One region of the Pseudoalteromonas sp. S1650 genome, then DNA from elsewhere that is predicted to be linked to it. Evidence: predicted binding sites of a transcription regulator. Region 1 holds the regulator's gene; the other holds the start of a gene.
The links. Region 1 encodes FliA, which starts transcription of late flagellar genes. Its sites were predicted from a motif close to CTAAAGNTNNNNNNNNNNNNGCCGATA; they were not measured.

Region 1 (3,425 bases):
GTTTTAGTATGCGAGTTATTCATAAAATTATCTAAGCTATGACATAGCTTTTTAAACTCACCGAGCTCTATTTCTCGGCTCATTAAACGATCCCACGTTGGTTTAATCGTCGCTATTTCATCTGCAAGTTGTTGCGCTATAGGTAAACTAGCTTCAACTGCATCCATGGTTTTGTTAGCGGCGCTTTCTGTCATTTCCATAACATAATTTAAGCGCTGCTTAGCGTCTGGGATCGCATCGGTAGTTAAATCTGAAAGACGAGTATCTAGATCAAAGTTTTTTAGCGCTTCATGTAATTGTCGCGTCAGTTTACCGATTTCAGCAAACAGCTCTGATTGTTCTTTTGATGCTGTTTCAAGTATCAGCTGATCAGCTTTTTCTTGTTCACCATTTTCAAGAAACTCAACAAGTTGACGAGCTTGCTCTAAACTTATTTGAGGCGCAGCTAGTGCTGACATAAGCCTCTCCCCTTAGATTAACCTAAACGTTCAAACACTTTTTCCAATTTGGTTTTAAGTGTCGCAGCAGTGAATGGTTTAACGATATAGCCATTAACACCCGCTTGAGCAGCAGCAACAATTTGTTCTTTTTTCGCTTCAGCTGTCACCATTAATACAGGAATATGCTTAAGGCTATCATCAGCACGAATTGCTCTTAACAAATCAATGCCTTGCATACCTGGCATGTTCCAATCTGTTACAACAAAATCAAATTCTTGATTTTGTAGCATTGGCAATGCTGTTGACCCATCGTCAGCTTCCTGCACATTGGTAAAACCTAAATCCCTTAATAGATTTTTAATGATACGTCTCATTGTAGAAAAATCATCAACAACAAGAATTTTCATGTTTTTATCCAAAACATCCTCCGGTGAGGTTTGAACCTATATTTACTTACTACTAATTAATCCAGTCATTGATTTTTGCTTTGAGCTTAATCATCGCCTGACCATGTATCTGACTCACACGCGATTCACTAACATCGAGTATGTGTCCTATTTCTTTTAAGTTCATTTCGTCGTTGTAGTACAAAGACAAAACAAGTGCATCTCTTTCTGGTAACGATTGGATAGCCGTTAATAGAGACTGGTTAAACCGCTCATTTTTAACGTTATTAAACGGTTTGTCTAGTCCTAAATCCTGACCTACAGGTGTAATGACGTCTTCATCAACGCCTAAGTCCTCTATACCTAATACTTTACTAGAATTTACATCATGTAGAATATGATGGTACTCATCGAGCGTTATATCAAGTTTTTCAGCGACTTCTGTATCTTTAGGTTCACGATTTAGCGTGCTTTCTAATTCGGAAATGGTTTCAGCCACAAGGCGAGCATTTCGGTGAACTGAGCGTGGTGCCCAGTCACCTCTACGAATTTCGTCTAACATCGCACCACGAATACGAATTCCAGCGAAAGTTTCGAAACTAGCCCCTTTGCTAGCATCAAAGTTTTTTGATGCTTCAATTAGGCCTATCATGCCTGATTGAATTAAATCATCGAGTTGGACACTGGCAGGTAAACGAGCAATTAGATGGCACGCCACTTTTTTAACTAAAGAGGCATGTTTTTCAACAATCGCATTTAAGTTTTGTGCTGATTGATATCCCATCGCTTTATTCACCGATGTTGTCATAGTTAGCCGTTTACTAGTTTTTCAATGAAAAATTCTAAATGGCCAGAAGGTTGATTAGGGATCGGCCACTTAACTGCTTTTGTTGCTAATGTTTTAAACGCCACCGCAGCTGGTGAGTTTGGAAATAATTCAACAATCACCTTTTGACGTCGCGTAGATTTACGCATGTTCTCGTCATAAGGAATGGTAGCTACCAACTCCATTGAAACGTCTAAAAAGCGATCCGTTACTTTTGAAAGTTTAGCAAATAATTCTTGCCCTTCACGCAAACTGCGCACCATATTGGCAACAATTTTAAATTTATATACGCCATGCTCACGGCTAAGCACTTTTATAAGCGCATAAGCATCGGTAATTGAGGTAGGTTCATCGCATACAACCACAACAACATCTTGGGCTGCACGAGAAAAGCTTAATACCATGTCAGAAATACCTGCAGCGGTATCGACAATTAAAATATCAAACTCAGTGTTTAACTCGCTAAAAGCGCGGATAAGGCCTGCATGCTCAGATGGTGTTAATTCCACCATGCTTTGCGAACCAGAGGTCGCTGGTACAATTTTTATACCTGCAGGACCTTCAACAAGAATTTCGTCAAGCTCACACTCGCCTGACAAAACATGAGATAAGTTACGTTCAACACGAAGGCCAAGCATCACGTCACAGTTTGCCAAACCTAAATCGGCATCTAGTACTAATACACGATTTCCTTGCTGCCCTAATGCGATTGCGGTATTGAGTGAAACGTTGGTTTTACCCACACCACCTTTACCGCCAGTCACAGCGATAACTTTAACGCCACTATTATTATTTTGATTCATTTTGCGCAGGCCGCTTGCTTGATCTAATACTGTGTTAATCATACATCCCTACTGTGTTCGACGCTACTGCTTGACGTCGTGAATGTTGTGCTTTTGCTCGTTTTAAATACAATTGTTCAGCTTTTTTCACTAGTTTTTCAGCATTCGCTACGCGAATATCTTCAGGAACACGCTGACCGTTAGTAAGATACCCTATTGGCAGGCGATTTTGAATCGCTATACTAATAATCTCACCTAAACTTAAAGATTCATCCAATTTAGTGAAGATACAGCCACTTAGATGAACCTTTTTAAAGTGTCTTACGGTTTCTTGCAACACATTTATCTGTGCTGTTGCACTTAATACTAAATAACTACGAATATCAACACGCTGATTACGCATTAGGGTGTTTAATTGCTCAGTTAAACGTAAATCACGTTGGCTCATACCCGCTGTATCTATTAATACTAGACGCTTATTACGTAAATGGTATAGCACTTCAGCTAATTCATTCGCATCTTTTACCTGCTTAACACCACAGCCAATAATACGACCATAAGTAGCCAATTGTTCGTAGGCACCAATTCTATATGTATCAGTGGTGATCAACGCCACTTTATCAGCACCATATTTTTGTGCACCCAGTGCAGCTAATTTCGCAACAGTCGTTGTTTTACCAACACCCGTTGGGCCCACTAATGCGAATACACCACCTTGACGTAGGATTTCGTTATTCGTTGTATGCATTTGGTTTTCAACCATTTGCAGTAATGCTTGCCACGCTTGTTGACGTGATACATCGTCAGGAATGAAACAGGCCATTTGCTCAGCAACATCACGTTCAATGCCCATACCCGCTAAGCGGTCAATCATACATGCACGAGTCGGATCGCGGCGAGCCATATCCTGTTGCATTAAGCCAGATACTTGGTGTTCAAGTAATTGACGAATCGCATTCATTTCTTCCCGCATAGTCGTCATTTCTGATTG
Region 2 (3,425 bases), on a different contig from region 1:
GACTCTTGATGGTTGATGGTGTTGCCAGTAAACCAATATGTTTGCTGTTACTTATAGCGCAAGCAGGCTTTATTGCAGGTACTACCCCGACAACTTCTATACTTGTGTGCTGACGAATAGTATCTAAGGCAGAGGTAGAGGCGGTATTACACGCAATAACTAGGATATCAACGTGTAAGTTTGCTGTCTCGATAAACTGTAGTAGCGCTAAAAGGCGGGCTATGATCGTTTGCTGACTTTGCGCGCCATAGGGCAATAAAGCATTGTCCATAAAATAACTATAATCAGCACCTGGAATCAATGCTTGGATCTGTTCAAGTACGGTTGTTCCACCTATACCAGAATCAAACACCATTATATGAACTGACAAACTGCTTACCTCGGATCATCAAAGGTCAGCAGTTTGCCATGCAGCTTTATAAAAAGAAAGAAAGGACTAAGCCTCTTCTTCTGTTGCCGAGCGTAGCTTATTCATTTGTTCGAACATTGCTTTGGTATAATCCACCAGCTCACTGACTTCTTCTTTATCTTGGTTTAACCATTGTAAGATGCCAGCCAGTTCATTTTGCAAACCAATATCGCCCGCTTTATTAAACGCCTGTTTCAAATCGTCATTAAATGGCGCTATTTTCTCAGCAACTTCTTTTTCAGGAGCAGGTTTATATTCTTCATACCCTTTAATCGCTGCTACTGTTTTGGTTTGTTTTAGATCCATGGTAAAGCCGACTAGTTGCTCGTTACCTAAGTTCAGCTCTTTAGCTTGTTCAAAGGCTTCTTCTAATGAACCAGAGAAGAATGTTTCGCTAACACTCTGCAAGTCTTCCATCAATTCATTGATAGCTTGCTGCTCTTGCTCATTTAAATCACCATTGACCGACATCGAGAATGATAAATCACGTGATTGCGAAGACTCACTGACAAAGGCTTCGTTGTCGCCATTTTTGCTATAACTGCTTGCAGACTTACTTTCGTATGCATCAGCAAAGCTAATACTAACTTCATCACCTTCAGCGGTGGTGAAAGTGTACTCCGCGTTATTACTTAAGCTGATGTATTGAGCTTGGCTGACTGAAACCGCATTAGGTTTAGGATTGAACAAGTCTTCTTCTAATTCATCAATACCTTTAAAGATACCTTCTTTAGACTTTTCGATACCCTCTTCGATGTCATCGTTAAGAATACCTGACTCTTTAAGCTCATCATACGCATCGTCGATGCCCATTTGCACACCTTTACGTGCATCACCTAGCATGCCTTTGAGTTTTTCATCATCAGCACCATCGGCTTTTGCTTTACGAAGTGCACCGCCAACAAAGTCGAGTACGTTTTTCACGATCTCTTCAAAGTCGAACAGCGGTTTATCTTTTTTCTCTTCGGCTTTAGGTAAACCAAGTGCCTCAGCAAGTTTATCATCAAGAACTTTTGCCGCGAGCTCACGACCGCGTTGTTGATAACTATCTTGACGATTTTGAATGGTAGGCTGCTGCAGAGCCTGTTTACCATTGTATTTATTCACATTTGTATTAGGCATATAGCCTAGGTTGCCAATTTTCATGATCCGACTCCATGTTATGGTTAACTCATTATCGGCCAAAAACCACAGAACTTAAGTTTTTGTATAAAAAAACGACACTAAAATAAATAACAAAACTAGACAAATCCTCAGCGCTCCCTACAATAGCGCCGTTATACAGCTAAGAGATAAAAGGTAATCAGCCATGGCGGTTATAAAAATTGATACAACTCAATATGATGCACAATTGAGTGAGAAAGAGCAGCGCATCACCTCACAGTTTCGACGTTTTGGGGTCGAAAAATTAGAAGTGTTCGGCTCTGATCCTATTCATTACCGCCAACGTGCAGAGTTTCGTGTTTGGCATGAAGGTGAAGACCTGTTTCACATCATGTTTGATCAACAAACTAAAGAAAAGATCCGCGTAGATGAGTTTGACCCTGCAGCACCTTTAGTGGGTGAAGTGATGCAAGCGATGATCGAAAACTTAAAAGACAATGAAGTTCTGCGCCGTAAGCTGTTTCAAATCGATTACCTTTCAAGCTTAAGTGGCGAGATCCTTGTTAGCTTATTGTATCACAAACAACTAGATGAGCAGTGGCTACAAGCAATTAAAGAGCTTAAAGCAAAACTGAGCACACAGTTTAAGATTGATTTTATTGGCCGTGCTCGTAAGCAAAAAGAAGTGATTGGTAATGATTACGTTATCGAGCGTTTAAACGTAAACGGTAAAGAGCTTATTTATCAGCAAGTCGAAAATAGCTTTACGCAACCGAATGCGAAAGTAAACATCAAGATGCTAGAGTGGGCACAAGCGCTTTGCCAACCCCTCAATAATGACTTACTGGAGTTATATTGTGGAAATGGTAACTTTTCGATTGCTCTTGCGGGTTCATTCGACCGGGTATTAGCCACTGAGATATCAAAATCATCGGTTTACTCAGCACAATACAATATTGCACAAAACAAGGTTGAGAACTTAGATATCATTCGTATGTCGAGTGAAGAGTTCACTCAAGCAATGAAAGGCGAACGTACCTTCTCTCGTTTAGATGGCATAGACCTGAAAAGCTATAACTGCCAAACAATCTTGGTGGATCCACCACGTGCTGGCATGGACACGCTAACTTGTGACCTAGTTGCGAACTACGACAACATTATTTATATCTCGTGTAATCCCGATACCCTAGAACGTGACCTTGATCACTTATGCAAAACCCATGAAGTAAAACGTTTTGCAATTTTTGATCAATTCCCTTACACCCATCACATTGAATCAGGTGTGTTTTTACAACGTAAATAAAATCACTCTGCCAGCGCAGCAAATAGCGCTGGCAACTGCTGCTCGCTGAATACAGCTATACCATTGTCAGTTAACAGCCTTGCAGTTAACCCCATCCCTGAAATTTTCTTTCCTGAATGACTACCATCGTAAATAGTATTGCGACCACATGACGGGCTTGATTCTTTTAACAACGCATAGCGAATGCCCTGTTTTTTGCAAAGTTTAAGTGCTTGTTCTGCGCCATAAGCAAACTGCACTGTGACATCTTGCGCATCTTTGGTAAGTACTCTACCCACTTTGATTTCTGCAGGCGGCCTTGGTGTAGGTAAGCCACCAGCTACTTCAGGGCAGAATGCAACGAGCCTTTCTTGCTGTTTAAGAGTTTCTAAACCAGGATGGAGTAAGTTTTGCGATTGCCCGTCATAACGAACAGGGTTTCCTAACAAACAGCTTGAAACTAATAGTTTTTGCATTTGCTTTACCAATAAAAAAGCTCCGCGAACGGAGCTTTGAATTAAATTTAACTAATTAGCTTATTTATCAGCTAGGTAGTTAATTAAATCTGCCATGCTCTTTGCATCACTGATGCCTGAGTCCGCACCTAAGATTAAGCGATATTTACCATTA

Region 2: the regulator FliA is predicted to act here: its motif matches at 1,585-1,611, upstream of CWB80_RS00380 (DUF5610 domain-containing protein).

Annotation. Positions count from the first base shown of each region.
Region 1 is NZ_PNDF01000047.1:24,865-28,289, reverse strand. It holds gene CWB80_RS14605 (protein phosphatase CheZ) at 1-458, opposite strand, end outside; gene cheY (chemotaxis response regulator CheY) at 476-859, opposite strand; gene CWB80_RS14595 (RNA polymerase sigma factor FliA) at 900-1,610, opposite strand; gene CWB80_RS14590 (MinD/ParA family ATP-binding protein) at 1,637-2,497, opposite strand; gene flhF (flagellar biosynthesis GTPase FlhF) at 2,490-3,425, opposite strand, start outside.
Region 2 is NZ_PNDF01000006.1:20,338-23,762, reverse strand. It holds gene murI (glutamate racemase) at 1-370, opposite strand, end outside; gene CWB80_RS00380 (DUF5610 domain-containing protein) at 437-1,555, opposite strand; gene trmA (tRNA (uridine(54)-C5)-methyltransferase TrmA) at 1,719-2,816, shown strand; gene CWB80_RS00370 (2-thiouracil desulfurase family protein) at 2,819-3,271, opposite strand; gene CWB80_RS00365 (thiol:disulfide interchange protein DsbA/DsbL) at 3,332-3,425, opposite strand, start outside.